DNA from 3 places in the Streptomyces sp. NPDC094034 genome. Region 2 is predicted to be linked to each of the others. Evidence: riboswitches for the same ligand, from Rfam matches in the RefSeq annotation. Region 2 holds a riboswitch; each other region holds the start of a gene.
What was found. A riboswitch is a leader RNA that binds a small molecule or an ion and turns the genes downstream of it on or off. The one in region 2 is predicted to bind cobalamin.
Positions count from the first base shown of each region.

Region 1: it holds a riboswitch for cobalamin, as region 2 does, so the genes downstream of both, metE (5-methyltetrahydropteroyltriglutamate--homocysteine S-methyltransferase) here and cobN (cobaltochelatase subunit CobN) in region 2, are expected to answer to the same signal.
Region 3: it holds a riboswitch for cobalamin, as region 2 does, so the genes downstream of both, ABTZ59_RS17515 (ABC transporter substrate-binding protein) here and cobN (cobaltochelatase subunit CobN) in region 2, are expected to answer to the same signal.

Region 1 covers NZ_JBEOUD010000015.1:66,311-76,502, reverse strand. The annotation lists gene ABTZ59_RS16175 (YeeE/YedE family protein) at 1-327, opposite strand, end outside; gene ABTZ59_RS16170 (MFS transporter) at 721-2,085, opposite strand; gene ABTZ59_RS16165 (ArsR/SmtB family transcription factor) at 2,184-2,543, opposite strand; gene metE (5-methyltetrahydropteroyltriglutamate--homocysteine S-methyltransferase) at 2,654-4,993, opposite strand; cobalamin riboswitch at 5,156-5,402, opposite strand; gene metX (homoserine O-acetyltransferase MetX) at 5,481-6,638, opposite strand; gene ABTZ59_RS16150 (bifunctional o-acetylhomoserine/o-acetylserine sulfhydrylase) at 6,635-7,996, opposite strand; gene ABTZ59_RS16145 (hypothetical protein) at 8,142-8,627, opposite strand; gene ABTZ59_RS16140 (COG4315 family predicted lipoprotein) at 8,642-9,208, opposite strand; gene ABTZ59_RS16135 (LCP family protein) at 9,492-10,192, shown strand, end outside.
Region 2 covers NZ_JBEOUD010000005.1:205,320-215,511, forward strand. The annotation lists gene ABTZ59_RS07660 (hypothetical protein) at 1-1,339, opposite strand, end outside; gene ABTZ59_RS07665 (hypothetical protein) at 1,361-1,828, opposite strand; gene ABTZ59_RS07670 (cobalt-precorrin-5B (C(1))-methyltransferase) at 2,053-3,174, opposite strand; partial or broken gene ABTZ59_RS07675 (cobalt-precorrin-6A reductase) at 3,213-3,989, shown strand; gene ABTZ59_RS07680 (precorrin-2 C(20)-methyltransferase) at 4,037-5,731, opposite strand; gene ABTZ59_RS07685 (precorrin-8X methylmutase) at 5,758-6,420, opposite strand; gene cobG (precorrin-3B synthase) at 6,417-7,964, opposite strand; cobalamin riboswitch at 8,073-8,226, shown strand; gene cobN (cobaltochelatase subunit CobN) at 8,261-10,192, shown strand, end outside.
Region 3 covers NZ_JBEOUD010000017.1:101,570-111,761, reverse strand. The annotation lists gene ABTZ59_RS17540 (PLP-dependent cysteine synthase family protein) at 1-409, opposite strand, end outside; gene ABTZ59_RS17535 (MoaD/ThiS family protein) at 409-711, opposite strand; gene ABTZ59_RS17530 (putative leader peptide) at 815-928, opposite strand; gene ABTZ59_RS17525 (ABC transporter ATP-binding protein) at 998-1,774, opposite strand; gene ABTZ59_RS17520 (FecCD family ABC transporter permease) at 1,771-2,802, opposite strand; gene ABTZ59_RS17515 (ABC transporter substrate-binding protein) at 2,799-3,797, opposite strand; cobalamin riboswitch at 3,843-3,992, opposite strand; gene ABTZ59_RS17510 (M67 family metallopeptidase) at 4,022-4,435, opposite strand; gene ABTZ59_RS17505 (amino acid permease) at 4,519-5,985, opposite strand; gene ABTZ59_RS17500 (DUF2017 domain-containing protein) at 6,320-6,898, opposite strand; gene clpS (ATP-dependent Clp protease adapter ClpS) at 6,898-7,203, opposite strand; gene ABTZ59_RS17490 (nicotinate phosphoribosyltransferase) at 7,344-8,723, shown strand; gene ABTZ59_RS17485 (isochorismatase family protein) at 8,920-9,522, shown strand; gene ABTZ59_RS17480 (hypothetical protein) at 9,593-9,913, opposite strand; gene ABTZ59_RS17475 (immune inhibitor A domain-containing protein) at 10,038-10,192, opposite strand, start outside.

The DNA of each region.
Region 1 (10,192 bases), on a different contig from region 2:
GGTCGCCGTGGTCCCGAGCAGCAGGGTGTGGGCGCGCAGTCCGGTGCCATTGCCGACGGCGACGAGCTGCCGCCACGCGGAGGTGAAGCCGAAGCGCGAGTGGAAGAGCGCCACGCCGAGACCGAGGCCGAGCAGCAGGAGCACACCGGGCCGCGCCCCATGGGCGGACCACACATAACCGGTCAGCGCCACGGCGATCAGCGCGGACACGGCGAGCGGCACCCGGCGCACGGGCGGGGCGGGGGGTGCCTCGGGACGGGGCAGGGAGGTGGGGGAGGGGGCGAGCAGGGCGGCGGGCTTCGTCGCCTCCACGGACGGTGCGGTCATCGCGGGGGTCTCCGGGGACGGGGTGCGGGACGGGAACGGGGTACGGGGTACGGGGTACGGGACGGGGTACGGAAGGGGCCGGCGCATCAGGAGTTGGCCGCCGACGGCCGGAGCGGCGGACGTCCGGCATCCCGCGCACACGGGTTCCGCGGACAACGGTGTTCGTCAGTACGTGTTCGTCGGTTACGGGTTCGGCGGCGACCGAATCAGCGACGACAGGTTGAGCGGCGACAGAGGCCGTCGTCGACACACCACGCCGAGTTCGCGAAGAGCGCGAGACAGAGGAGGCGAGCGGGTGCGGACATGCGGATGAGCATAACGGCCGGATTCCGCCTTGTGGAGCGGTGTCTCGCCATACGGTCGGTGCGCACCGCCGGGCCCGCCGGGACGCCGTCAGACCTTGGCGGAGCTCCGCGCCGACGCGGGCCAGCGCGTGTGGAGGGCGTCGATACGGTAGTCGTGACCGTGCCACCACCCGGCGCCGGTGGCCACCGCGTCCCGTACGTGCGGATGTCCGGCGGGGAGTGCGCTGTGCACATGACCGAGGTGGCCGGGGTCCCGGCGCGGCCAGAGGACGACCGCCGCGACGGCCGCGGCCAGCGAGACCCCGGCCAGCGCTCCGGCCGCCGTGGACAGGCCCGCCCATACGGCCAGCGACCCCGCCAGGGGATAGCTGAGCAGCCAGCAGCCGTGGGACAGCGAGAATCGCGCGGCGAAGGCGGCCGGCAGATCGGCGGCCGTCGCGGAGCGGCGCAGCAGGCGCGCGCTCGGCGTGAGCACCACGGACGAGGCGGCTCCCAGCAGGGCCCAGGCGGCGAGCAGGGCGGGCCATGCCCACCGGCCGGGCGCCACGGCCGTGCCCAGCGAGAGCGCGGCCAGCACACCGGGCAGCACGAACGCCGCGGGCAGCATCAGCGCCCGGTCGCCGGCCCGGTCCAGCAGGCGGGGCAGCAGCAGGGCGGCGGCCATGGACCCGCCGCCGAAGGCGCCCAGCGCCCAAGGGATGTCGCCGGCGCTCCGGTGGAGGCTGTCGCGCACCAGCACCACCGTGTTGACGGTGACCATGGCGCCACCCGCCGCCACCGCCAGATCGAGGCAGAGCAGGGCCCGCAGCCTGGGGGTGGCGAAGAACAGCCGGGCGCCCATGGACGCCTTGGGGCGCCCGCTCCCGGTGCGTTCCACCGGTGCGGGTGCGGGCAGCAGTACGGAGACCACCAGCGTGGCCGAGGCGAGGAAGCCCAGCGCGGTGCCCGCGAACAGCCAGTTGTAGGAGATCGCGGTCAGCAGCCCGGCCGCCAGCGCAGGGCTGAACAGACTCTCCAGGTCGTACGCCAGCCGCGAGAGCGACAGGGCCCGCGTGTAGTCGCGCTCCTCGGGCAGCAGTCGCGGAATCGTCGCCTGGAACGCCGGGGTGAAGGCCGCCGAGGCGCACTGGAGCAGGAAGATCAGGACATAGACCTGCCACACCTGGGTGACGAAGGGGAGCGAGAACGCGACACCGGCGCGGAGCAGATCCATCGACACCAGCAGCGCGCGCCGTGGAATCCGGCCGGCGAGGGCGCCGACGAGGGGCGCGATGCCCACGTACGCGACCATTTTGATGGCCAGGGCCGTCCCGAGGACGGCGGACGCGTCCGCTCCCGCCAGGTCGTAGGCGAGCAGGCTCAGCGCGACGGTGGCGAGCCCGGTGCCCACGAGCGCGACGACCTGGGCCGTGAACAGATGCCGATAGGTGCGGTTGCGCAGCACAGCGAACATGCGACTGTCCTTGGCCGACGGTCGGGTGCGTCATCCCAATCTAATGCACATGTGCGCATCCACGCACGTGTTGGGGGCGCCACCGCGGCCCGGGAGGCTCAGTCGTGCCAAGGCTCGCCGGTGACCTGGTGGTTGGCGTGGCTGATCGCCTCCACCACCAGTCGGCGGAGATGTCCGTCCGTGAGCGCGTACACGACATGACGGCCGTCCTTGCGCGACCGCACCAGCTCCGCCAGCCGCAACTTGGCCAGATGCTGACTCACCGCGGGCCGCGCCGCTCCGCACGCGGCCGCCAGCGCGGTCACATCGGACTCACCCCGGGTCAGCAGCCACACCAGATGCAGTCGGGTGGGGTCGGCGAGCAGCGAGAACACCGCCGCCGCCGCGGCCAGTTCGGAGGTGCCGGGCGTGTGTTGATGCGCATCGCTCGCTGGTGAGGATCCATGGCGTCCGGGCATGGGCCCATCGTAGGCGCGGCGCGGGAAACGCTCCCCGGCCGCCGTCGCCGCCGCGAGCCCGCGGCGCCCGCCGCCCCCTGACCGGGGAGGGCGGGGCCGCGGGCCCGGTGTCACGGTGTCGGTGAGGCCGGGGCCGGGGCCGGGAGCGTGGCCCGGACCTCCCGGGCCGCCGCGACCAGGTTCTCCAGCGCGGCACGGACCTCCGGCCAGCCACGGGTCTTCAGCCCGCAGTCCGGGTTGACCCAGAGCCGTTCGGCCGGCACCGCCCCAAGTCCCTTGCGCAGCAGGTCCACCACCTCCCCGGTGGACGGGACGCGGGGTGAGTGGATGTCGTACACACCCGGGCCGACCTCGCGCGGATAGCCCGCCTCGGCCAGTTCGTCGGCGACCCGCATATGGGAGCGCGCGGCCTCCAGACTGATCACATCGGCGTCCAGCGCGTCGATCGCGGGAAGGATGTCACCGAACTCCGCGTAGCACATATGCGTATGGATCTGGGTGTCCGCGCGGACCCCGCCGGTGGTGATGCGGAACGCCTCGGTCGCCCAGTCGAGATACGCCTGGTGATCACGGGCCCGCAGCGGCAGCGTCTCACGCAGCGCGGGCTCGTCCACCTGGATCACGCAAGCGCCCGCGCTCTCCAGATCGTCGACCTCGTCGCGCAGCGCGAGGGCGACCTGCCGCGCCGTGTCACCGAGCGGCTGGTCGTCCCGTACGAACGACCATGCCAGCATGGTGACCGGGCCGGTCAGCATGCCCTTGACCGGCCGGCCGGTGAGGGACTGGGCGTATGCCGTCCAGCGCACTGTCATCGGGGCGGGGCGGGAGATGTCCCCGGCGAGGATCGGCGGCCGGACATAGCGGGTGCCGTACGACCGCACCCAGCCGTGCCGCGTGGCGAGGTAGCCGACGAGCTGTTCGGCGAAGTACTGCACCATGTCGTTGCGTTCGGGCTCGCCGTGCACCAGGACGTCGATGCCGGTCTCCTCCTGGAACGAGATGACCTCACGGATCTCCGCCTCGATCCGCTTGTCGTACCCCGCCGCGTCGATACGGCCGGCCCGTAGATCGGCGCGGGCCGTGCGCAACTCCGTGGTCTGCGGGAACGAGCCGATGGTCGTCGTCGGCAGCAACGGCAGCCCCAGACGGTCACGTTGGGCCTCCGCACGCTTCTCGTACGGCTGGGGGCGGCGGCTGTCCGCGTCCGTGACGGCCGCGGCCCGTGCGCGAACGGCCGGGTCGTTGGTCAGCGCCGATCCCGCCCTTGAAGCCAAGTCGGCACGGTTGGCCGCCAGTTCGGCCGTGATGGCGCCGGTGCCCCGCGCCAGACCACGGGCCAGCGTGACGATCTCCTCGGTCTTCTGCTGGGCGAAGGCGAGCCAGCGGGCGATCCCCGGATCGATCTCGCGCTCGGCCGTGACGTCCAGCGGCACGTGCGACAGGGAGCAGGAGGACGTGACATCCACCTGTCCGGCGAGGCCGAGGAGCGTGCCGAGGACCGACAGGGACTTCTCGAAGTCGTTGATCCAGACGTTACGGCCGTTGACCACACCAGCGAGGAGACGCTTGCCGGGCAAGCCGCCGACCGCCGCCAGCTCATCGAGATTCGCCGCCGCGGGCCCGGTGAAGTCCAGCCCGAGCCCCTCGATGGGGGACTTGGCCAGTACGGACAGGGCCGCGCCGAGCTTGTCGAAGTACGAGGCGACCAGCAGCTTCGGCCGGTCGGTGAGGGAGCCCAGATCACGGTAGGCGCGGTTGGCGGCGTTCAGTTCGGCCAGGGAACGCTCCGCCACCAGGGCGGGCTCGTCCAACTGGACCCACTCGGCGCCCGCCGCGCGCAGATCGGCGAGCACCTCCGCGTACACGGGCAGCAGCCGGTCCAGCAGGGTCAGCGGCTCGAAGTCGGCGGCGACCCCGGGGGCCGGCTTCGCCAGCAGCAGATAGGTGACCGGACCGACCAGCACCGGACGTGCCGTCAGACCGAGCGCGAGGGCTTCCCGGAACTCGTCGGCCTGCTTGCCGGAATCGGCGGTGAAGACGGTGTCGGGCCCCAACTCCGGCACCAGGTAGTGGTAGTTGGTGTCGAACCACTTGGTCATCTCCAGCGGCGTCACCTCCCGCGTGCCGCGCGCCATCGCGAAGTACCCGTCCAGGGGGTCCGCTTCGACGGCGGCGCGGTGCCTGGCGGGGATCGCGCCGACCATGACACTGGTGTCCAGGACATGGTCGTAGTACGAGAAGTCACCGGTCGGCACCTCATGGACACCGGCGTCGGCGAGCCGGCGCCAGGTGGCGCGGCGCAGTTCGGCCGCGGTGTCCCGGAGGGCGTCGGCGGTGATCCGGCCCTTCCAGTAGCCCTCGACGGCCTTCTTGAGTTCCCGGTTCGGGCCCTGACGGGGATAGCCGTACACGGTGGCCCGGGCTGCCGCGGCTGCGGACTTCGTGGTCAAGGGACTCTCCTTCGCGAGTATGTCTCCCAAGATCCCGGCGACGGACCGCGGGCGCGAAGAGCCGAACAGATCCGGCGGGCCGGCGGCGTCGTGCCGCCACGGATACCCGCCCGATATGTACGCCGACCCGCCCTCGAGGTCACCGAGATCTCCGCGCGCACCGGTGGCGCGCGGGCAGTGGCAGGTCTTCGGACTCGCGGGCGCGTCCCGTACCCGTACGCGCGGATGAACGCGCGTACCGACAGGGACTCCTACTGGCCGTCGCTTCCCGGGTCCGGCTCGGACCCAGTGCTGATGACGGCGGTCGTTCCCACTCACCGCTGCGGGGCAGTCCCGGATTTCCACCGGGTTCCCTCTTACGACGCGCCTGCCCGGCTGGCAGGGCGAACCGACTGCACCAGCCACCTTAGGCGCTGAAGCGGATCACCGACAGCACGGTTCATATTTCGGCCATCCGATGGTCCCCGACCCGTCCGCCGACCGGGCGTCACGCCCCGGACAGCAGCTCCTCGATCAGAGCGCCCACCTGCGCGGTCTCGATCAGGAAGCCGTCGTGCCCGTACGGCGACTCGATGATCCTGAGCCGGTCGGCCCCGGGGATGGCGGCGGCCAGCTCCGCCTGCTGGGCCGGCGGATAGAGCCGGTCGGAGTCGACCCCCGCGATCAGGGCCGGCATCCGGACCCGGCGCAGGGCCGCCGCCGCGCCACCGCGGCCCCGGCCCACGTCATGGCCGTTCATCGCTTCGGTGAGGGTCACATAACTGCCCGCGTCGAACCGTCGCACCAGCTTCGCGGCGTGATGGTCGAGATACGACTCGACCTGGTACCGGCCGCCCTGCCAGGGATGGCCGCCCCGCTGCGGCTCCCGGCCGAACCGGGCGCCGAGCTCCGGCTCGCTGCGGTAGGTCACATGCGCGATGCGCCGGGCGATCCCCAGCCCCCGGTGCGGACCGCCGCCGGCCGGGGCGTCGTGGTAACGGCCCCCCTGCCACCCGGGGTCCGAACGGATCGCCGCGATCTGGACGGCGCCCCAGGCGATCTGCTCCGCGGAGGAGGCGGCGGGACACGCGAGGACCAGCAGCGAGCCGGTGCGCTCCGGCCGGCCGACAGCCCATTCGAGGGCGCGCATACCCCCCATGGACCCGCCGATGACCGCGGCCCAGCGCGCTATCCCCAGCGCGTCGGCGAGGGCCGCCTCGGCGGCCACCTGGTCGCGCTGGGTCAGATATGGGAACGCCGGCCCCCAGCGGCCACCGCCCGGCCGCGCCGAGGAGGGGCCGGTACTGCCCTGACAGCCGCCGAGCACATTCGGGGCGACCACGAACCAGCGAGTGGTGTCGAGCGCCCGGCCCGGACCGACCAGGGCATCCCACCACCCCCCTGTGGGATGCCCCGGCCCGGCCGGTCCCGCGACATGGCTGTCCCCCGTCAGCGCGTGCAGGACCAGCACCGCGTTCGAGCCGTCGGGAGCGAGCCGCCCCCATGTCTCGTACGCGAGCCGGACTCCGGGCAGCGCCCCGCCCGCCTCCAGCGGGAGCGGACCGTCGAGCGTCACCCAGGAGCGGCGGCCGGCCGGATCCCCCTCCTGCCAGCCACCGGTGACCGGCGGGAGGGGGAGCGTGGCCGAGTCGGCGGACGTGTTCAGGACGACGCCTTCGCGGCGCGGAACCCCGCCTCCAGATCGGCCTTGAGATCGGCCACGTTCTCCAGCCCCACCGAGAGCCGCACCAGCCCCGGAGCCGTGCCCGTCGCCGCCAGCTCCTCCTCGCCGAGCTGACTGTGGGTGGTCGACGCCGGATGGATGATGAGACTGCGCACATCACCGATATTGGCGAGATGGCTGAAGAGTTCGACCCCGTCCACGAACCGCTTGCCCGCCTCGACCCCGTCACGCAGTTCGAACGCGAGGACCGCGCCGGCGCCGTGCGGAAGGTAGCGCCGCCCGGCCTGGTACCAGCGGTTGGACGCCAGCCCCGGGTAGTGGACGGCGGAGACCTCGTCCCGCTGCTCCAGCCACTCGGCGAGCGCCAGCGCGTTGGAGGTGTGCCGCTCGACGCGCAGACTCAGCGTCTCCACGCCCTGGAGCAGCAGGAACGCCGAGTGCGGGGAGAGCGCGGGGCCGATGTCGCGCAGCAACTGCACCCTGAGCTTCACCGCGAAGGCACCCGGGCCCAGGTCAGGCCAGTAGCGCAGCCCGTGGTAACTGGCGTCCGGGGTATGGAAATCCGCGAACCGCTCGGTGTGCGCGCCGAAGTCGAACGTGCCCCCGTCGACCACCACCCCGCCGATGGTGGTGCCGTGCCCGCCGAGGAACTTCGTCGCCGAGTGCACCACGATGTCCGCGCCGTGTTCGATCGGGCGGAGCAGATAGGGCGTCGGGACGGTGTTGTCGACGATCAGCGGCAGCCCGGCGTCGTGCGCCGCGTCCGCCACCGCCCGTACGTCGAGGACATTGCCGCGCGGATTGCCCAGCGTCTCCGCGAACAGCGCCTTGGTGTGGGGGCGTACGGCGGCCCGCCAGGCGTCGATGTCGTCCGGATCGTCGACGAAGGACACCTCGATGCCGAAGCGGGGGAGCGTGTGCCGGAAGAGGTTGTATGTCCCGCCGTACAGCGAGGTGCTGGAGACGATGTGGTCCCCGGCGCGGGCGAGCGTCAGGATCGCCAGCGTCTCGGCGGCCTGCCCCGACGCGAGCGCGACGGCCGCGACCCCGCCCTCCAGAGCGGCGATCCGCTGTTCCAGCACATCCTGCGTGGGGTTGTGGATCCGGGTGTAGATATTGCCGGGCTCGGCGAGGGAGAACAGATCGGCCGCGTGCTGGGTGTCCTTGAAGACGAACGACGTCGTCTGGTAGATCGGCACCGCGCGGGCACCGGTCGTCGGGTCGGGCTCGGCGCCCGCGTGGATCTGCTTGGTCTCGAAGGACCATGAGGGACCGGCGTCCTGCCGGGAGATGTCCTCGGGAGTGTGTCCCCCGGTGATGGAGTCGACGGGCTGGCTCATATCAGGCCTCGCACGGGTTTCTCGGGACAGCGGAATCGCTTGATTACGGACCGTAGAGCCACCGGGTCATGGCAGGAAGCGCGCCGCGCGCATGGCCATGAACCCGCAACAATGCGGAAATACACAGCAGTCCGGCGAAGCCCCGTCAGGTCCGGCGGGGGCGTCTGCCCGCGCGGCGACGGCCGCGGTAGCGCTGCGCGAGGGGATGGGTGATCAGCAGGAAGGCGGTCGCGACCACGGCGATCGCCTCGGCGACGACGACGAGCTTCTTGTCGCCGAACCAGAGGGGCTCGTACATGTTCGGAATCGGGCCCAGCCGGCCGACATCGACATAGCGGTAGATCAGCAGCAGCGCCAGCCCGCCGGCCGCGACCATCCACGCGAAGAGATCCCCGGGCAGCCGCTGCCAGACCAGCACGAGCAGCGCGGCGAGCGACGCCAGGGCGGCCTCGATACGGAAGAGGTCGCCCTGGCTGATGGTCGCGGTGACCACGTCGTACTGGTCGGCCAGATGGGCGTGGAGATAGGCGTCCCACGCGAGCCCCGCCGCGGCCAGAAGCCGGGCCGCTCCGCGCAGCACACGGAGCTTCCGGCCGGAACCCGAGCGGACGCCGGAGGGCGCTGAGGACATCACTTCTCCCGGGGTTAGTAACCGCCGCCGGTGTTCCGCTGCGGAGTGGTGTTCTTCGTGCCCGACCTGCTGAGGACGTACCAGGTGTCGTGGAACGAGACATCGCCCTGGCCGTTGGTGTCACCGGGCTTGTGGTCACCCGTGAACCGGTACAGCGGGTGGCCGTTGTAAGTGACCTGCTTCGCGCCCTTGTCGCGGGTGGTGGTGGCGAGCAGATCCGCCTTCACCCCGCCGGTGCCCGCCTCGGGCTTGCCGCTGGTGAGCAGGGGTGGCCAGATTTTCACGCAGTCACCCGTACAGGTGGACTTGTTCTCCTTGTCCGCCTCGAAGAGATAGAGGGTCCGCCCCTCGCCGTCGACCAGGATCTTGCCGAGGGACGTGGATCTCGCGGACACCTTGCCGACGGCTGTCGGGGAGGGGGACGGGCGCGCGGAGGCGCTGGCGGTGACGGCCACGGGACGCTCGGCCGCGGCTGACTTCTTCGCCGGCGCACCACCGTCGCCGCCCGAACATCCCACGGCCGTCGCCGCGCACAGCAGGGTCGCGGCCATCGCGGTGGCACGGCTGATGATGGTCCCCATCGAGGCTCCTCGGATCCGGCCGCTCCACGGGCGGCGAGCCGCCCGACCGAGCACGGCGGCACCACCCACTACACGCCACGCCCCGCGACGCGGCCACCGGACAGAGCCGTCCGAATGTACGGGGCGGCGTGCGCGTCAGGGCGGCCCGCGACATGAAGATGCCCCGGCCGACCGTGCCCAGCGGGCCGGGTCGGCTGTTCACCACAGGGGAGTCCGACAGCGCACCGCACTGATCCGGGCCGGGGGGCCGTTCCCCATCCTCGTCCGAAAGGGGATTGACGCCGTGAACGCAGCAACGATGAGGCCGAGGGGCCGTCCCGCCCCCTCACCGCGCGGCCGGCCGGGCAGGTGGGACCAGTACCGCCGGGCCGGTCGCTGGCTCGCCCTGGCCGCCGCGGCCCTGGTGCTGGGCACGGCCGCGGCCGGTGGCTGGTTCTACTCCGCGCTGAGCGGAAACATCCATGGCGCGGGCGTGGACGACGCCCTCGGCGACAACCGCCCGCAAGCCACCCAGGGGGGCGAGAACGTCCTGATCATCGGCTCCGACAGCCGTGCGGGGCTGGGCGGGGCCTTTGGCGAGAACCTGACCACCATGCAGTCGGACACCCTGATGCTGCTGCATATCGGCGGCAGCGGCGAATGGGCCACCGTGGTGTCGTTCCCCCGTGACTCGTGGGTACGGATCCCTTCGTGCCGCCAGGGCAACGGCGCTGTCTCCACCCCCCACCATTTCAAGATCAACGAAGCGTTCGCGATCGGCGGCTCCACCGGTGACACCGCCAAGGCCGCCGCCTGCGCGATCAAGACCGTCGAGCAGAACACCCGTGTCCGTGTCGACCACTTCATGATCGTGGACTTCCGTGGGTTCACCGGCATGGTGGACGCCCTCGGCGGCGTCGAGGTCTGCCCCCCGCTGCCCATCCACGACAAGAAGGCCCACCTCGACCTCCGCGCGGGGTGCCAGACGCTGAAGAACGAGCAGGC
Region 2 (10,192 bases):
AACCCAGTTCGACATGCTGTGTCGAACCGCTGCCTCGCATGTCGAACTCCCTCGCAAGGCCCGTCGTATGCAGTCGGGCCATATCGGCGTCGGTCACCGTGGTCGGACCGATCGGGGTGGCTTTCCCAGGATCCCAGTTGTACCTGTCCCACACGTTCACCTGGTAGTCGAGGGTCACCTGCGGCCTGCCGTCCGCGCCGGGTACTACCGTGACGGCGCCCGTGGTGTTGGACATGGCGCTGCCGATCGCCAGGTACCAGTCGCGATCGCTGTGTGTGTAGCCGACGGCAGGGGTTTCCACCGGGATGGTCACCGGTTTGCCACCCGACTGCTCAAAGGCTTCAAGGGCCTGCTGTCGCCATCTGTCCTGTTGCTGTGCGACCGACGTCTCCGCAGTCAGCCGTAGCGCCTCGTCGTCCGTCAGCATTCTGTCGACATCCAGGTTCAGCGTGTCCCCGGAGCCTTCGAGATAGTGATTCATATGCCGGGAAGCATCGGTGTTCCCGATGAAGTCGCCCGCGTCCGTCATCATGCCGGCCTGGGCGTGGATCCAGCGATCGCCCCAGCCCGGATCCTCCACGTCGTACGGGCCGGCCCCGTCGTCGGCGGCTCCGCGCCGTACCTGGGGAGCGAAAATGTCGGCGTCCAGAAGGCCGTCCCTTTGCTGGGACCACAACCGTGCCCGTGCCTCGGGGCTCAGGGACTCCCAGAGCCGCCGCAGCTCCTGCCGCTGGGCGGGGTCGGCGTCGTTCCCGAGCCGGGCCAGATCGACGGCCCGGGGGAACATGTCCTCGTCGAGCGAGGTGTACGTACCGTGTCCGGCGTTGTCCGGGTTGCCGCCGTGGCTTCCGCGCAGCGCGCGGGCCGTCGCCTCGTCGATCTCGCCGGCGTGGCTGACGATGCCGGTGAGGGTGTCGGCGTACCACTGCATCTCGTCCAGCTTCTTCTGGCCCGCGCCTTCCGGGGTGCACTGCGCCTCCATCACGCTGACCCTCCCGTCCTGGCCACTGGTGACCAGTAACCCGGCTCTGCGCGCGTCTTCGGTGAGGTCCTTGGCCCGGCGCTGCAAACCTTCCAACTCGCTATGGGCGTCGTTCATGACGCTCCAGATGCTCTTGGCCTCCCGGCGCAGGTCGTCGAACTCCTTCGCGGTCTTGCCCACGAAGGCTCGGGTCACCGTGGCGTTGACGCCCTGCCAGCGCGCCTTGTCCGACTTCGCCTTCATGCCGTCACGGGCGTTGTCCGCAAGCCTTTCCAGGTCCTGGAACACGGTCTTCCAATCGGATGCCGCGGTGCTCAGTTTGCCGAGATCGACGCTTACGAGGTCGTCGTAGTCCATATCGTCTCCGCCCCCTGCCGCCTACGTGAAGTACTCGTTGAGGCGCGAGACGGGGACAGCCGCGCCGCTGCGGTTTCGCAATACGGCACCGATGGCCTCGTCCTCCTTGGCGTATTCCTTCGCCGAGTAGTCCAGGTGATTGGAGATGTGCGCACAAGCCTGGAGCACGGTCTTCACCTGGGCGGTCCACACGCTGACCGTGTTCTCCAGCTCCGAGCCCATGGCGAAGCGATGGAGTTTCAGCTCCGCTCCGGCACGCATGGTGGATCCGGAGCCGCTGTCGTCGGCACCCGCTCCGGCGATGTCGGCCTGTCCGCTCAACTGGTCATAGAGCATGTATGCCTCATGGCCCACAGCGCCCAGATCGTCCTGGCGCACCACGAGATCCTGATCGCCTCCACCTCCCGGCGGTAGCTGATTCAGCCGCATCTCCGCCGACTTCCGCTCCGTGACCTCGGTCTTCAGGTGCTCCCACTCATCCCATGCCATCCTCGAACTCCCCCCGTCGGGCGTATGCGTCATGTGCGTCATCGCATCGGATGTCCCGGCCCGTACTTGTTCTGTCGCTCTCGGTCACCCTGTGGTTCCGTGCCGGCTCGGATCTGTCTCTGAACATTGTCCAGCTATGGGCCTTCCTCGTCCTCGCCCTGAGTGAAATCAGGCCAAGGCGAGCCGAAAGGGGCGGCCGGTGAGCGACGGGCAACCGGGCGCGGTCACGCGGGATCGCTCCGCCCCACCACCGTGCCCGCTCTGTCGACGCAGATCACGTCCACCTCCACCGGCGCCCCGCGCAGCACCGCCAGTGCTTCGTCCCGGGCCCGTCTCGCGACCTCGTCCCCGAGCGGTACGCCGTACGACTCGCACAGGCGGAGCGCCTCCAGGCCCGTGTTCGCCGCCGCCACCCGGTTCGCCAGCGGTGCGTCCGCGCCTGCTGTCAGGGCGAGTTCGGCGAGGAAGGTCTTGTCCACCTGGGAGCGGGCCGAGTGGAGGTCCAGGTGGCCCGCCGCCAGTTTGGAGAGTTTGGCGAAGCCGCCGCAGAGGGTGAGGCGGTCGACGGGGTGGCGGCGGAGGTATTTGAGTACCGCGCCCGCGAAGTCCCCCATGTCCAAGAGGGCGTCCTCGGGCAGGTCGTGGACCGCGAGGACCGTCTTCTCGGACGTCGATCCCGTACAGCCCGCCACATGCGTGCGGCCCGCCGCGCGGGCCACGTCCACGCCGCGTCTGATCGAGTCGATCCAGGCGGAGCAGGAGTACGGGACGACGACGCCCGTCGTGCCGAGGATGGAGAGGCCGCCCAGGATGCCCAGCCTCGGGTTCCAGGTGGAGCGGGCTATCTCCGCGCCGTTGTCCACGGAGACGGTGATCACCACATCGCCCGTACCGCCGTGCCGGGCCGCCACCTCCGCCACATGGGAGCGCATCAGCTGACGCGGGACCGGGTTGATCGCCGGTTCGCCCACGTCCAGGGGGAGTCCGGGGCGGGTGACCGTACCCACCCCCGGGCCCGCGCGGAAGACGACACCCGCGCCCGGTGGCAGCAGCCGTACGGTCGTCCTGATCAGGGCGGCGTGGGTGACATCGGGGTCGTCGCCCGCGTCCTTGACGACACCCGCCGTGGCCCGGTCCCCGGCGGTCAGGTCCTCCGTGGCCAGGGCGAAGGACGGTGTCACGCCCTTCGGCAGCGTGATCGGCACCGGGTCGGGGAACTCGCCGGTCAGCAGCGCCGTGTACGCGGCCGTCGCCGCCGCCGTCGCGCAGGCACCGGTCGTCCAGCCGGGCCGGAGGCCGGTGTGCTTGAGTTGGGCGGCGCGCCCGCCCCGCCCTCCATCAGACATGGAACGACCTGCCTCCGTCATGGAAAGACCCGCCGACGATGAGTGAACCGACCCCGGCCCCGGCCCTGACTTCGGCCCCCGCCCATGTGCTGATCCTCGGCGGTACGACGGAGTCGCGCCGGCTCGCCGAGCGCCTGTACGGCGACGGCCGTCTCCGCGTCACCAGTTCCCTCGCAGGCCGTGTCGCCCGGCCCGTACCGCCGCCCGGCGAGGTACGGATCGGCGGGTTCGGCGGCGCCGAAGGGCTGGCGCGCTGGCTGCGCGAGCATCGCGTGGACGCGCTCATCGACGCCACCCATCCCTTCGCCGGCACCATCAGCCGCAACGCGGCACACGCCGCCGCGCTCACCCATGTTCCCCTTCTCTCCCTGCGCCGCCCCTCCTGGGTGCCGGTCGCCGGTGACGACTGGCACGTGGTCGGCTCCCTGGCGCGGGCCGCCGAGAAGCTGACCGCGCTGCGGCGCGCGCGGGTCTTCCTCACCACCGGGCGGATGGGGCTCGCCGCCTTCGCGCACCTGGACGGCATGTGGTTCCTCGTACGGTCCGTGGACGCCCCGGAACCTCCGTGCCCGGCCCGTACGGAAGTGCTGCTGGACCGGGGGCCGTTCACCCTCGACGGCGAGCGGGAGATCCTGCGCCGCCATCGCGTCGACGTCGTGGTGACGAAGGACAGCGGCGGCGCCGCCACCGCGCCCAAGCTCACGGCCGCCCGCGAGGCGGGGATTCCGGTCGTGGTCGTCCGCCGCCCGGCCGTCCCGAAGGGGGTGGCGTCGGTGGCCACGATCGAGGACGCGGTGGCATGGCTGGCTCGGCTTCCCGGGCTCCCGGGGCTTTCCGGGCCTGCTCGGCTTCCTGGGCCTGCTCAGCGTCCGGGGCTCCCCGGGCTCCCCGGGCTCCCCGGGCTCCCGGGGATAACCGGGCTCCCGGGGCTTCCCGGACGCTCCGGATAGCGGCGCGGCGTCCAGACCACCGTCTCGTCACCGTTCTCGCCCCGCCGCGCGGTCACCGTCCGCGAGGAGCCGACCAGCAGGATCGTCCGCATGTCGACCTGCGCCGGATCGAGATCGGCCAGCCGCACGATCCGGACGCTCTCCTCCGGCCCGCCCACATCGCGGCCGAGCACGACGGGGGTGTCCGGGGCGCGATGCTCCAGGAGCAGCTCGCGCGCCTTGCCGACCTGCCAGGTCCGGCTGGCGGAACCGGGGTTGTAGAGCGCGAGCACCAGGTCCGCGCCCGCCGCCGCGTGCAGCCGTTCGGCGATGACCTCCCACGGCTTGAGCCGGTCGGAGAGCGAGAGCACGGCGTAGTCGTGGCCGAGCGGGGCGCCGACGCGGGCCGCTGCGGCGTTGGCGGCGGTCACGCCCGGGAGTACGCGTACGGGCACGTCCCGGTACGGATCGGCGGACGCGGCCTCCAGGACGGCCGTCGCCATCGCGAAGACCCCCGGATCGCCGCCCGAGACCACGGCCACGCGGCGGCCCCGCCGCGCGAGGTCGAGGGCGAACTCCGCGCGCTCCGACTCCACCTTGTTGTCGGAGCCGTGGCGCCGCTGGCCGGGGCGGACCGGAACGCGGTCCAGATAGGTGGTGTAGCCGACGAGATCCTGGGCGGCGGCGAGGGCGCCGCGCGTCTCGGGCGTGAGCCAGAGCGGTCCCGCGGGTCCCGTCCCCACGACCACCACCTCGCCACCCGATCCGCCGCTCTCGCCCCTCTCGTCGGCCTCGCCGTTCTCGCCGTTCTCCTCGGCCTCGCCGCTCTCGTCGCCCTCGCCGGACGGTTCGTCGTGGGCCCCGGGCACGGAACGCGGGGCGACCCGGCTCGGCAGCACCGCCACCGAGAAGTACGGGACCGACTCCGGGTCCGTGTCGGCCAGCGCCCCGGTGCGTTCGCCACTCATCGTGGCGCGCTCGACGTACCGCGCGTCCGCCAGCCGGCCCGCGCGCTCGACCGCCCGCCGTACGGTCGGGAACGTACGCCCCAGCTTCATCACCACCGCCGAGTCCGCCGAGGCCAGCCGGGCCGTCAGCTCCTCCTCCGGCAACGTGCCCGGCAGGATCGTCAGCACCTCCTCGCCCTCGACGAGCGGGGTTCCGAGCCGCGCCGCCGCCGCGCTCACGGACGTCACACCGGGGATGACCTCGGTCGGATAGCGGTCGGCCAGCCGCTTGTGCATGTGCATGTACGAGCCGTAGAAGAGCGGATCGCCCTCGGCGAGCACCGCGACCGTGCGCCCGGCGTCCAGATGGGCGGCGAGCCGGGCGGCCGACTCGGCGTAGAAGTCGTCCATCGCGCCCTGATAGCCGCCGGGGTGGTCGGTGGTCCCGGTGGTGACCGGGTAGACCAGCGGCTCCTCGATGTGGTCGGGGCGCAGCTGCCCGGCGGCGATGGACCGGGCTATGGACCGGCCGTGGCCAGCGCTGTGATACGCGATCACATCGGCCTCGGCGATGATCTGTACGGCCCGTACGGTCATCAGGGACGGGTCTCCCGGGCCCAGCCCGACTCCGTACAGCCGGCCCACGCCACGTTCGCCGGCCGGGGGACGCGCGTGCGAGATCTGCTCACCGGTGCTGCTCCGCACGGTCATTCTTCCTCGCTCGCGATCGCGTTGACGGCCGCGGCGGCGAGGGCGCTGCCGCCGCGCCGTCCCCGTACGACCAGGTGTTCCAGGCCGGAGAAGTGTCCGGCGAGCGCGTCCTTGGACTCGGCGGCGCCGATGAAACCGACCGGCACCCCGATGACCGCCGCCGGGCGCGGGGCGCCGTCCTCGATCATCTCCAGCAGCCGGAAGAGGGCGGTCGGCGCGTTGCCGACGGCCACCACCGCGCCCTCCAGCCGGTCCCGCCACAGCTCCAGCGCGGCGGCGCTGCGGGTCGTCCCCAACTCGGCGGCGAGGGCGGGCACCGACGGGTCGGAGAGGGTGCAGACGACCTCGTTGTCCGCGGGCAGCCGCTTGCGAGTGACCCCGCTGGCGACCATGGCCACATCGCACAGCACGGGCGCGCCCGCGCGCAGCGCCTCGCGGGCGCGGATCACCACACCGGGGCTGAAGGCGAGGTCACGCACCAGGTCGACCATGCCGCAGGCGTGGATCATCCGCACCGCGACCTGCGAGACCTCGGCCGGCAGCCCGCTGAGATCCGCCTCGGCGCGGATCGTGGCGAAGGACTGGCGGTATATCGCCGCGCCGTCCTTCTCGTACTCGAACCCTGTGGGCACTGTGGACACCGTGGTCTTCTCGCTCATCTCGTCAATGGGGTGGTGCGTGCCGCCGCGACCGCGTCGGCGAGTTCTGGTCCTGCGGTGATGGTGTTCGGGCCATCTCCCTGTACCTGAACCTGTACTTGGTCCCGTACCTGGTCCTGTACCTCGTCCTGTACGGAGATGTCGTAGCGGCCTTCGCCCGTGGCGACCACATCCACCCAGCGGCCCCGCGGATGGCCGCAGCGGCGCGCGCACCCCGACCAGTACACGGGCAGTCCGCCCGAGCCGTGGGACACAGCACGGGAGTCGGCACGGGAGTCGGTACCGGACAGGACCGCCGCCGTAGCGTCCGACCGTACGTCGGCCAGCGCCTTCGCACAGCCGGGCCGGCCGGTGCAGGCGCCGACCCCGTACCAGAGGGAGTCGGGGGCGGTGATCAGCCCGGCCGTACGGAGCCGGTCCAGGACGGCGTCGGCCACGGCCGGGGCCACCCCCGGCACGATCACTCCGCGCCAGGGGGTCACGCGCAGCGGTCCGTTCGCCGCCGCCGCGAGCAGCCGCAACTGCGCCGCGGTCAGTCGGCCGAGGCGGGCATGGACGGAGAGGGCCACGGTCCCGTCGGGCGACCGCACGGGACCTGGAACGGGAGGACCCCCTTGCGGCCCCGATGTCGAGCCCGGTTCCGGCGTCGAGCCCGCGTCCGGTGTCGAGTGCGGTTCCGGTGTTGAGCCCCGTTCCGCCGTCGAGCCCGCTTCCGGTGTCGACCCCGGTCCCCGCCCCGGAGCTCCCGCCACGTCCTCCGTCGCGATCCCGGCATCCGTCAGCGCCGCCCGCAGCGCCGCGTCCAGCCCCCGGCCGTCCTCGGCGGGCAGTTCCCGTACCCGCCAGGCCCCCGAGCCGCCCGCCTCCGCGAGCGTGAGGAACGTCTCCGCCGCCAACAGGGCCGCGCGCGGGGCGTCCTCGGGCGCCACACACGGGCCCGACCGGTTTGCCCCGGTACGTACGGCGACCGATCCGTCCCGGCGTGCGAGCAACGTCACATCGGCGCCGAGGGCCGCCACATCGCCGCGTCCGTCGTCCAGCGCGAAGAGGAACCGCCCGGAAAGGGTCGCCGCCCGCGCGCTCGCGCAGAGCAGTCCGTCCAGCTCGCGGGCCCACGACTGGACGTCCGCGTAAGGCAGTTCGTCCAGTCCGGCCAGCGGTGACGCGACGATGTTCCGTACCCGCTCGTGTGTCTCGGAGGGCAGCAGCCCGGCCTTGTGCAGCAGCCCGGCCAGTTCGGGGCCGCGGCTCCCGTCCAGGCCGCGCAGCTGCGCATTGCCCCGGGAGGTGAGGTCCACATGTCCGTCGCCCAGCCGCTCCGCCGCGTCCGCCAGCGTCTCGGCCTGACGGATCGTCAGCAGTCCGGCGGGCAGCCGCAGTCGGGCCAGCCGGCCGTCGTCCGCGGCGTGCAGCCGCAGCGCGCCGGGGCAGGCGTCGCCCCGCTCCCGCGCAGGGGTCCGTACGGACTCCCGTACGGCGGCCCGCGGGGGCGCTTCGTCCCGGTTCACGGGTGTTGGCGAGGTGGGCGGCATGGCGGCGAGCATACCCACGTACCCGCACCCGCTCCCGTCCCGCCGCCCGGCCGCCGACGCTCCGTACCGCCCCCCGCGCCGGACCGGGTTCCGGGCCCCCTCCCCGCCCGTGACCTCAGCACTTACTATGCAGACGACGGCCTGCCCAGGCCCGTCAACGCCAGCGACGGCGTCATGGGGAGGAAGCCCGGTGCGAACCCGGCGCGGTCCCGCCACTGTGAGTCCGGCAGCAGCCGGGCGAGCCAGGAACTCCCGCCGTCCTCCACACCTCGCCCGGGGCGCGGACCCCGAGGAAGGCCAGACGCCGCATGCTTCTGCTCCTGTCGACGTCCGACACCGATCTGCTGAGCGCCCGCGCGGCGAACGCGGCGGGCGGGCCCGTCCCGTACCGCTTCGCGAACCCCGCCAGGCTCGCGCTCGACGAACTGCCCGCGCTGCTGGAGGGCGCCGACCTCGTGGTCGTACGGCTCCTCGGCGGGCTGCGCGCCTGGCAGGACGGGATCGATCTGCTGCTCGCGGGCGACCGGCCCCTCGTGGTCCTCACCGGTGAACAGGCCCCCGACGCACAGCTGATGGAGGCGTCGACCGTCCCCGTCGGTATCGCCGCCGAGGCACACGCGTATCTCGCGCACGGCGGTCCGGCCAATCTGGACCAGCTCGCGCGGTTCCTCTCCGACACGGTCCTGCTGACCGGCCACGGCTTCGAGCCGCCCGCCGCCGCGCCCACTTGGGGCCGGCTCGACCGGCGCGTCAGGCCGCCCCGCTTCGGCCGTCCCGGACACAGCGTGGTGGAGTTGGCCCCGACCGTCGCCGTCCTCTACTACCGCGCGCACCACATGAGCGGCAACACCGCCTTCGTGGACACGCTGTGCTCGGCGATCGAGGACGCGGACGCCCGGCCCCTGCCAATCTTCGTCTCGTCCCTGCGCGCGCCCGAGCCCGAACTGCTGGCCGCCCTGCGCGAGGCCGACGCCATCGTCACGACCGTGCTCGCCGCCGGGGGCACCAAGCCCGCCGAGGCATCGGCCGGCGGGGACGACGAGGCCTGGGACGCGGGCGCGCTCGCCGCGCTCGACGTGCCGATCCTCCAGGCCCTCTGCCTCACCGGCAGCCGCGCCGCCTGGGCCGAGAGCGACGAGGGGCTGTCCCCGCTGGACGCCGCCTCGCAGGTCGCGGTGCCGGAGTTCGACGGTCGCCTCATCACCGTCCCGTTCTCCTTCAAGGAGCTGGACCCGGACGGTCTGCCGGTCTACGTCGCCGACCCCGAGCGGGCCGCCCGGGTGGCCGGGATCGCCGTACGCCACGCCAGGCTGCGCTATGTCACGAACGCCGACAAGCGCGTCGCGCTGGTGCTCTCCGCGTACCCGACGAAGCACTCGCGCATCGGCAACGCGGTCGGCCTCGACACCCCGGCGAGCGCGGTGTCCCTGCTGCGCCGACTGGTCCAGGAGGGCTACGACTTCGGTGCAGAGCCCGTCCCCGGTCTGGCCTCGGGCGACGGCGACGAGCTGATCCACGCCCTCATCGAGGCCGGAGGCCATGACCAGGAGTGGCTGACCGAGGAGCAGCTCGCCCGTAACCCGGTCCGTATCCCGGCCGCCGACTACCGGCGGTGGTACGGCCAACTCCCCGCCGAGCTGCGCGAGTCGGTGGAGCGGCACTGGGGACCGCCGCCCGGCGAGATGTTCCTGGACCGCAGCAGGGCCGCCGCCGGCGGGGACCCGGACGGCGACATCGTGCTCGCCGCCCTGCGGCACGGCAATCTGCTGATCCTCATCCAGCCGCCGCGCGGCTTCGGCGAGAACCCGATCGCGATCTACCACGACCCCGATCTGCCGCCCTCGCACCACTACTTGGCGGCCTATCGCTGGATCCAGGCCGGCCGCGAGGACGGCGGCTTCGGCGCCGACGCGATGATCCACCTCGGCAAGCACGGCAATCTGGAGTGGCTGCCCGGCAAGAACGCGGGAATGTCGGCGGCCTGCGCCCCCGATGCCGCGCTCGGAGATCTGCCGCTGATCTATCCGTTCCTGGTCAATGACCCGGGCGAGGGTACGCAGGCCAAGCGGCGCGTACACGCCACGCTGGTGGACCATCTCGTCCCGCCGATGGCGCGCGCCGAGTCGTACGGCGACATCGCGCGCCTTGAGCAGCTGCTCGACGAGTACGCGGCGATCTCGTCCATGGACCCGGCGAAACTGCCCGCGATCCGCGCCCAGATCTGGACCCTGATCCAGGCG
Region 3 (10,192 bases), on a different contig from region 2:
ACGGGTTCTCGGCCGCCAGCTCCTTGGCGACCCGTACCGCCGTGTTGGAGCCGCCCGCCGCCGGGGACGAGACGATCTCCGCCCCCCACATCGCGAGCAGGTCGCGCCGCTCCCGCGAGGTGTTCTCCGGCATCACACAGACGATGCGGTAGCCCTTGAGCCTGGCCGCCATGGCGAGTGAGATGCCGGTGTTGCCGCTGGTGGGCTCCAGGATGGTGCGGCCCGGGGTCAGCCGTCCGTCCTTCTCGGCCTGTTCGACCATGTGCAGGGCGGGCCGGTCCTTGATCGAGCCGGTCGGGTTGCGGTCCTCCAGCTTGGCCCAGATCCGGACGTCGTCCGACGGCGAGAGCCGTGGGAGCCGGACCAGGGGCGTGTTGCCGACCGCCGCCAGCGGGGAGTCGTACCGCATCAGACCGGGTACGTTTCGAGCGCGCCGCCGGCCACGGCCGGGAGGATGGTCACGCTGTCGCCGTCGGCGAGCTTGGTGGAGACGCCGTCGAGGAAGCGGACGTCCTCGTCGTTGAGGTAGACGTTCACGAAGCGGCGGAGCTGGTTGTCCTTGGCCGGGTCGATGAGCCGCTCCCGAATGCCGGCGTGCCGGGTTTCGAGGTCGTCGAAGAGCGCGGAGAGCGTGTCGCCGCTGCCCTCGACGGCCTTGGCGCCGTCGGTGTAGGTGCGGAGGATGGTCGGAATGCGGACCTCGATGGCCATGACATGGGCTCCTGATCGGGAGATGGCGTGACGGGCGCGCGGCTGGGGCCCCCGCGCGAGGGGGTGGTGCGTACGTACGGAAAGCTGCGCTCGGGGCCGTGGCTCAGCCGGCGGCGCTGGGACAGATGGCACTGGCGAGGCGGCACAGATCGACGTGCAGCCGCGCCACGAGCAGCGGGGTGCTCGGCGTCTTGTCGCTCACGTCGTGGAAAACCATGCGGTCATCGTATCGATTCCCGATCCGCGGTCCGGCATGTGATCTCGTATCCCGGACGGTCGCTATCCGTCAGGCGGACGGCGGGAGATAGACCACGGTCGGCGCGCCGGTGGCGGGATGCGTGCTGACCTCGGCGCTCACCCCGTAGACGGCGGCGAGCAGCTCGGCGGTGAGGACTTCGCGCGGGGTGCCGGAGGCGACGATTCGCCCCTCTTGGAGGACATAGACGCGGTCGCAGTAGTACGCGGCGAGGTTCAGATCGTGCAGGGCCAGCAGATTGGTGGTCCCGGACTCCCTGATCAGGGTGAGGATGTCGAGCTGGTAGCGGATGTCGAGGTGGTTGGTCGGTTCGTCGAGTACGAGCAGGGCGGGCCGCTGGACCAGGGCGCGGGCGACCAGCGCGCGCTGGCGTTCGCCCCCGGAGAGGGAGGGGAAGGCCCGGTCCGCGAGGGCGGCGATCCCGACGCGGTCGAGGGCGGCTTCGGCGAGGGCCGCATCGTCGGCGGTGTCCGCCTCCCAGAAGCGTTTGTGCGGGGCGCGGCCCATCGCGACGACCTCGCGGACAGTCAGCTCGAAGTCCGGCTGTCCGTCCTGCGGGACGGTGGCGACACGGCGAGCCCTGGCCTTGGGGGTCATGGCGAGCAGGTCGTCGCCGTCGAGCAGGGCCCGTCCGTGGCTGGGGCGGAGCGTTCCGTAGACACAGCGCAGGAGGGTGGTCTTGCCGCTGCCGTTGGGGCCGACGAGTCCGACGGTCTCGCCGGGGGCGGCGGTCAGGTCGGCGCTGTCGACGAGCCGGCGGCCGTCGGCGGCGTAGGAGAGTCCTTCGAGCCGGAGTGACGCCGTCATGCGGGGGCTCCTTCGGGGCGGCGGCGCATCAGCCACAGGAGGGCGGGGCCGCCGGTGAGCGCGGTGAGGACGCCGACGGGCACGTCCTGGGGCGCGGCGACGGTACGGGCCGCGAGGTCGGCGACGACGAGGAGGACGGCTCCGCCCAGCGCCGCGACCGGCAGCAGGGCCCGGTGGCCCCCGCCGACGGCCATTCTGGCGGCGTGCGGGACGAGCAGTCCGATGAAGCCGACGGCGCCGCTCGCGGCCACCAGCACGCCGGTGACCAGGGAGGCGAGGACGAAGACCGCGGCACGGAAGCGCCCGGTGTCCAGGCCGAGTACGGTCGCGCCCTCCTCACCCGCCAGCAGCAGATCGAGCGGCCGGGCCAGCGTCATGAGCAGCGTGGTGCCGAGGGTGAGGACGATCGCGGGCAGGACCAGGGTGGACCAGCGGGCGCTGCCGAGTCCGCCGAAGGTCCAGTAGACGGCTTCCTGGAAGTGCTCGGGGCGTGCCGAGATGATCAGGATGAGGGTGGTGAGCGCGGAGAGGATGTACGAGACGGTGACCCCGGCGAGGACGAGCCTGCCGCCGGTCATCGTGGAACGGCGGCGGGCCAGCCCGTACACCAGCGCCAGTGCGAGGAGCGAGCCGGCGAAGGCGGCGGCGGGCATGGCGACGGTGGTGGTGATCCCGCCGCCGATGCCGAGGACCATGACCAGGACGGCGCCGGCGGACGCTCCGGAGGAGATGCCGAGGAGGAAGGGGTCGGCGAGCCGGTTGCGTACGAGCGCCTGGAGGACGGTGCCGACGACGGCGAGCCCGGCGCCGACGACCACGCCGAGCAGCACGCGCGGCAGCCGTACGTCGAGCACGATGGTGCGGAAGGGGCTGGGGTCGGCGCCGCCGGTGAGGATGGTGATCACCTGGCCGGGCGGGATGCGTACGGAGCCGAGGGCAAGGCCCGCCACGACGGCGGCGGCGAGCGCCGCCGCCAGGCAGCCGAGCACCAGGGTGTAGCGCAGCCGCCCGTGGCCGCGCGGCCTCACTTGACGGACTCGGGGTGGAGCTGCGCGGCGAGCCGTTCGATGGCGTCGGGCGCGCGTACGCCGAGGACCACGTCCGAGAGGGGCATGACGGCGAACCGCTCGTTCCTGATCGCCGGTACGTCCTTGAGCACGGGGTCCTCCAGCAGCCGCTTCTTCTTTTGGGCGACGGTGGTGGAGCCGTAGTCGTAGATGACGATGACATCCGGCTTGCGGGCGACGACCTGTTCCCAGGTGGCGTCGCCGAAGGACTTGTCGAGGTCGGCGAAGACGTTGCGGCCGCCGGCGCGGGTAATCAGCTCGTTGCCGATGCCGTTGCCGCCGGCGGTGAAGGCGGTCTTGTCGCCGCTGTCGTAGACGAAGACGGAGAGCGGCTCGACGCCCTTGAGCAGGGCCGCGGTGTCCGTGACCGTGGTGCGGGCGTCGGCGATCCACTTCTCGGCGCGGTCGGCGACGCCGAAGGTGCGGCCGGTCTCGCGGACCTCCTGGTAGATGTCGTCGAGGGAGGTCTTGTCCTTCGGACAGTTCTCCAGATTGAGCCGGGTGTCGATGCCGGCGGCCTTGAGGTCATCACGACCGCGGCCGTCCTTGGCGGCGAAGGCGCTCGCGTAGCCGCCGTAGACGAAGTCGGGGTTGGCGGCGAGCAGCCGCTCCTTGGAGGGGTACTCCTTGGCCAGCACCGGGACGCTCTTGTACGCCTTCTCGTAGGCGGGGAGTATTCGGTCGTCCAGCCAGGCGGTGCCGACGAGGGACTTCTCCAGGCCGAGCGCCAGCATCACTTCGGTGACGTGCTGGTTCATGGTGACGACCCGCTTCGGCGGCGCCTGATAGGTGGTTTTCACCCCGCAGTTGGTGACGGTGTACGGGAAGCCGGGCGCGGTGGTCGCGGCCCGCGCGCCGTCCTCCGTGTCCGGTATGGTGGCGCCGCCGCAGGCGGTGAGCGGGAGCAGTACGGCGGTGATGACGGCGGGCACGAGCGCACGGCGGCGCCGGGACAGCACAGACACGGCAGGGCCTCCTCCGGGGGATTTCCGCGTCCCCTGGCTGGTGGGAGAAGGGCGGCAGGTCAGTTCCTGGCTGCCAAGCTGGGCTTGGTCACAGTGGCGGGACCGCGCCGGATTCACACCGGCTTCCTGATCCCCACCGCCTCGGTTCGGCGCTCAGTTTGTCAGACCGCCCGAGCCCCGCGATCGGCGCCCGTCCGAGCACCGCGATCAGCGCCTCAGACGATCTCGACGTCCTCTTCCGTGACCTCGCCCTCGACGATGCGGTACGAGCGGAACTGGAAGGGGCCCGCTCCGTCGTGATCGGCGGTGGAGACGAGGACGTAGTGGGCGCCCGGCTCGTTGGCGTACGTGATGTCCGTACGGGAGGGGTACGCCTCGGTCGCGGTGTGCGAGTGGTAGATGATCACCGGCTCTTCGTCGCGGTCGTCCATGTCCCGGTAGAGCTTGAGCAGATCCGCCGAGTCGAACTCGTAGAAGGTGGGCGAGCGTGCGGCGTTGAGCATGGGGATGAACCGCTCGGCCCGGCCCGTCCCGGCGGGACCCGCGACCACGCCGCACGCCTCGTCGGGATGGTCGGCGCGCGCGTGCTCGACGATCTTGTCGTGCAGGGCCTGGGTGATGGTGAGCATGGAGAGAATATAAAGGGACGAGGGCGGCCCCCGGATCCGGGAGGGAGTCTTCCGGTTCCAGGGGCCGTCACGGTCTCGGCGGGCTATTCCGCGGAGGCGTACTCCCGGGTGGGGTCACCCGCCGTGGCGCGCGGCGCGCGGCGCTTGAGGACCTGCCAGCCGATCAGGAGACCGACCGCCCAGACCGCCCCCACATAGAGGGAGATTCGCGCGTCCTCGTCGTACGCGATCAGACAGGTGACCAGGGCCAGGAAGCCCACCGCGACCCAGCTGAACAGCGAACCGCCCGGGGCGGGGAACGACGAGGCGGGCAGCAGGCCCGCCCGTACCCCGCGCCGGTAGCGGATATGGCTGATCAGGATCATCATCCAGGTCCAGATACCGGCGGCGGTGGCCACGGACGTCACATAGCCGAAGGCCTTCTCCGGGACGATGTAGTTGAGGACCACACCGATGCCCATGAGGGCGACGGAGACGGTGATGCCGAACGCCGGGGTCTTACGGGAGTTGAGCCTGCCGAAGAGCTTCGGCGCCTGGCTGTTGGCGGCGAGGTCGCGCAGCATCCGGCCGGTGGAGTACATGCCCGAGTTGCAGGAGGAGAGCGCGGCGGTCAGCACCACGAAGTTGACGATGCCGGCCGCGAGCGGGATGCCCATCTTCTCGAAGGCGTGGACGAAGGGGCTGGCGCCCGCCGAGAACTCGGTCCACTTGACGACCGCGAGGATGACGGTCAGCGCGCCCACGTAGAAGACGATGATGCGCCAGGGCAGTGTGTTGATCGCCTTGGGGAGGGTCTTCTCCGGGTTCTCGGACTCGCCCGCGGTGACGCCGACCAGCTCGACGGCGAGATAGGCGAACATCACGCCCTGAAGGGTCATCAGGCTGGAGCCGATGCCGTTGGGGAAGATCCCGTCGTGTGCCCAGAGGTTGGAGGCGGTGGCGGTGTCGCCGGCGTCGGAGAAGCCGAGGGTGAGCACACCGAGACCGATGACGATCATTCCGATGATCGCGGTGACCTTGATCATCGAGAACCAGAACTCGACCTCGCCGAAGATCTTCACCGAGATCAGATTGACGCCGAAGAGCACCACCAGAAAGACCAGGGCGCTGACCCATTGAGGGATCTGCGGGAACCAGAAGTGGATGTAGATGGCCGCGGCGGTCAGTTCCGCCATCCCGGTGACGACCCACATCAGCCAGTACGTCCAGCCCGTGGCGAAGCCGAAGAACGGACCGAGGAACTCTCTGGCGTACTCCGCGAAGGAGCCGGAGACCGGCCGGTAGAGGAGCAGCTCGCCGAGCGCCCGCATGATGAAGAAGATCACGACGCCGGCGAGGGCGTACATGAGGATGATGCTGGGTCCGGCCTTGGCGATATTCGCTCCGGCGCCCATGAAGAGCCCGACGCCGATGGCGCCGCCGATGGCGATCATCTGGACCTGACGGCTGCCGAGCCCGCGCTCGTAGCCCTCCTCCGGGGCGCTGCCGCCGGTCGGTCCTGAGGCGGTCCCGTCGCCGCCGTACTCCTTGTCGACCTGCGCAGAGGTCATGGTCGTGCGCCCTTTCTCCATGCAGATCCGCGCCGTGCTCGGCCGCGGACCAGTTCCCGATCCCCCCGGATATGGATGGAGTGCCGCCGGCGGTCGGCCGGCCGAAGCACCCCCGGGGACAGGGGTGGCGTCCCCGGGGGGTCGTGCAGATCTATCACGGCGAACCGGGCGATCAGCGGAGCACGCTGTGGCACAGGCCACAGGGAGAAGCGGATAAATCGCACCGCGAACCGCAAAGGTCGCCGGAGCGGTGACGGGATCGTTATGGCGAATTGAGCGTCACCTGAGCGTACGGAAGGCGGCCTGCCGGGAACGGGCATATGACACACGGGAGTCAGGGCATGAGGGTTTCGACGAGCGATTCCTGGAGCGCGCCGAGCCAGAGGTACGCCATCACCATCGGCTTGCGCGGATCGGAGTCGGGCAGCCGGTACAGCTCGCCGCCCTCGTCCTCGTCGGAGACCTCCAGGCGCGTGCCGATGGTCAGCCGCAGATCGTTGAGCGCGCCGAGCCAGTGCCGGCAGTCGTCGGCGGTCAGCTTGAGTACGGCCGCGCCCCCCTCCTCCACGGCGAGCGCGTCCAGCGTGCGGACCAGCGCCATGCCGTCCTCCCGCTTGCGGCCGCGCAGGTCGTTCTCCGTGAACCGTCTGAACTCCGAGGAGAATTCGCGCAGTTCGTCGTCGTCATCGCCGTACGCGTCCGGGAAGAGCCGGGCCAGCGCCGGATCGGCGGGCGGCTCGCTGGGGCCCTCGCTGAAGAGCGAGGCGAGCGGGTCCTCGCCCTGGGCCGGCTCGTCGCCGGGCCCTATCAGCTCCAGCAGCTGCACGGCGAGCGAGCGCAGGATCGAGATCTCGACCTCGTCGAGCGCGACGGCGGCGCCACCGCCCGGGATCGCCTCGAACTGCCCGGCCATCAGGCGCGGTCCTGCGAGAGGGTGGCCCACAGCCCGAATCCGTGCATCGCCTGTACGTCGCGCTCCATCTCCTCGCGGCTGCCGCTGGAGACGATCGCGCGGCCCTTGTGGTGGACGTCCAGCATCAGCTTGTGCGCCTTGTCCTTCGGATAGCCGAAATAGGTCTGGAAGACATACGCCACATAACTCATCAGGTTGACCGGGTCGTTGTGCACGATCGTCACCCAGGGCACGTCGGGTTCGGGGACGGCGAAAGTCTCCTCGGCCGATTCGGGGCGTTCGATCTCAGTCGGGGCAACACTCACGGTTCGGGACGACCTTCTTCTCTGCGGGGGCGTGCCGGAATTCACAGCCTCACATGAACCATGCTGCCACCCGTCGCGGCGTGTCGCACAAACGGCGACGAGAAATCGTCAGAGTGACGAGTATTGGGTAGCATCGTCGTATGAACACTGCGGATCTGGGTTTGCCGGAGGGGGAAGCGCGCGAAGCGCATCCGGACAAGAGTGGCGGCGGGCGACGGGTGGGCGTGCCGTCGACCGCGCTCTTCACCGATCAGTACGAGCTGACGATGCTCCGGGCGGCCCTCCAGGCCGGGACGGCCGACCGGCGCTCGGTTTTCGAGGTCTTCACCCGGCGGCTGCCCGGTGGCCGCAGGTACGGGGTCGTGGCCGGCACCGGACGCGTCCTGGACGCCGTGGAGAACTTCCGGTTCGACGCGGACGTCCTGGGCTTCCTCCGGGAGCAGGGCATCGTGGACGAGGCGACACTCCGGTGGCTGGCCTCGTACCGCTTCAGCGGGGACATCTGGGGCTATCCGGAGGGCGAGGTGTACTTCCCTGGCTCGCCGATCCTGCGGGTCGAGGGCTCCTTCGCCGAGTGCGTGCTGCTGGAGACCGTGATCCTGTCGATCCTCAACCACGACTCGGCGATCGCCGCGGCGGCCTCCCGGATGGCGGCGGCGGCGAGCGGGCGCGGGCTGATCGAGATGGGCGCGCGCCGTACGCACGAGCTGGCCGCGGTCGCCGCGTCGCGCGCCGCGTACGTCGGGGGTTTCGACACCACCTCGGACCTGGCAGCCGGGTTCCGCTACGGCATTCCGACGGTGGGCACCAGCGCGCACGCGTTCACCCTCTTGCACGACAGCGAACGGGACGCCTTCCGGGCGCAGATCGACTCGCTCGGCCGCGGGACCACGCTGCTCGTCGACACGTTCGACGTGGCCGAGGCCGTACGGACCGCCGTGGAGATCGCCGGCCCCGAGCTGGGCGCCGTCCGGATCGACTCCGGCGATCTCCTGCTGGTCGCGCACCGGGTACGGCAGCAGCTGGACGAGCTGGGCGCGGTGAACACCAAGATCGTGGTGACCTCCGACCTGGACGAGTACGCGATCGCCTCGCTGGCGGCGGCGCCGGTGGACGCCTACGGCGTCGGCACCCAGCTGGTCACCGGCAGCGGGCATCCGACCTGCTCCATGGTGTACAAGATCGTCGCCCGTGCGACCTCGGCCGACCCGAGGGCCCCGCTGTACCCCGTGGCGAAGAAGTCGCTGGGCGGCAAGACCTCCATCGGCGGGCGCAAGTGGGCCGCGCGCCGACGGGACGCCGAGGGGTACGCCGAGGCCGAGGTGGTCGGCACGGGCCCCGTACCGCAGGAACTGCTGGACCGGCAACTGCTGGTGCAGCTGGTCAAGGGCGGCGGGATCGTCGCGCGCGAGCCGCTGGACGCGGTGCGCGAGCGGCATATCGCGGCGCGCGCGGGGCTGCCGATGTCGGCGATCCAGCTGTCGCGCGGCGAGCCCGTGATCCCGACCGAGTACGTGTGAGGCGGACGGGACGGTGGTAGCCGTGGGAAAGAGGGGGAATCGGCGGACACGCCCCACCCCCGACCCCCTGCCGTCACGGGAGCGGAGTCTCTAGGCTCGCCCTCAAGGATCGAAAACGTCCCCGAACACTCCCCGTCGCCCGCCCCCACTCGCCGCTCCCGCACCGGCACCCGCTCCCCATCGAAGGATGACCGCCATGCACCGCGCATTGATCGTCGTAGACGTGCAGAACGACTTCTGTGAGGGCGGCAGCGTCCCGGTGGCGGGTGGTGCCGAGGTGGCCGCCGCCGTCACCGATCTGATCGGCCGCGCGACCCCCGGATACCGGTATGTGGTCGCCACCCGTGATCACCACATCGACCCCGGTGATCACTTCGCGACGCCCCCGGCCGTCGCGGACTTCGTCCACACCTGGCCGGTGCACTGCGTGGCGGGCACGGAGGGCGTGGGTTTCCACCCGAATTTCGCCCCGGCCGTCGCCTCCGGCGCGATCGACGCGGTCTTCGACAAGGGGGCGTACTCGGCGGCGTACAGCGGCTTCGAGGGCGCCGACGAGAACGGCGTCCAGCTGAGTGACTGGCTGCGGTCGCGTGCGGTCGCCGAGGTCGATGTGGTCGGTATCGCCATGGACCACTGCGTACGCGCCACGGCCCTGGACGCGGTCCGTGAGGGCTTCGTCACGCGCGTACTGCTCGATCTGACCGCCGGGGTGAAGCCGGAGACCACTCAGCGGGCCATGGAGGAGCTGCGGGCGGCGGGCGCGGAGCTGACCGGGCGGCCGGTGGTCCACGCCGCCTGAGGCGCTTTCACCGGCTTTTCCGATCGCTCCGGGCCCCCGCCCCGGGCCCTCGGGCCCTCCGGCGCGCCCGTCAGTACCCCGCCCGCGCCGGGGGCCTCAGCAGCGCTCGTATCGGCTGCCAGAGCTGCTCCAGACACTCCGGTGTGGTCCGCCACAGCAGGCCGTCCGGGTGATGCAGCACCGCGGTGATCTCGTCCGGTGTCGGGGGCTCCGCGTTGCCCCGCAGATAGACCGCCCGCAGCCCCAGGTTCCGCAGCCTGGTCAGGGCGCGGGCCCGGTTCGCGGCGTGCACCAGAACGCGCACCGTACCGCCCTCGGCCGCCGGGCTGGGCAGGGTCAGTGCCACCACCACCGTGCCGTTCGGGAGCTTGCTGAAGCCTCCGCCTGCCATGTCCTTCATCTCCCCCGTGAGACATCGTGTCAATAAGAGATCGTAGGACGCACCTAAACACGATCGGCCGCCGCCCGCTAGAGGGCGACGGCCGATCACACACTTGACCTGCGGTTACTTGGGGTTACCTCGTCGAGGGACCCACCTTGACCGTCATCGTCTGCCCGTCCAGGGGCTGGCTGACGATGCTGATCTTGGTGTTCGTGTCAGTTACCCGGACGCTGCCGCCCTTGTTCTCCTCGCTCCAGTAGGTGCCCTTGCGGTCGTCGAAGACCGGGA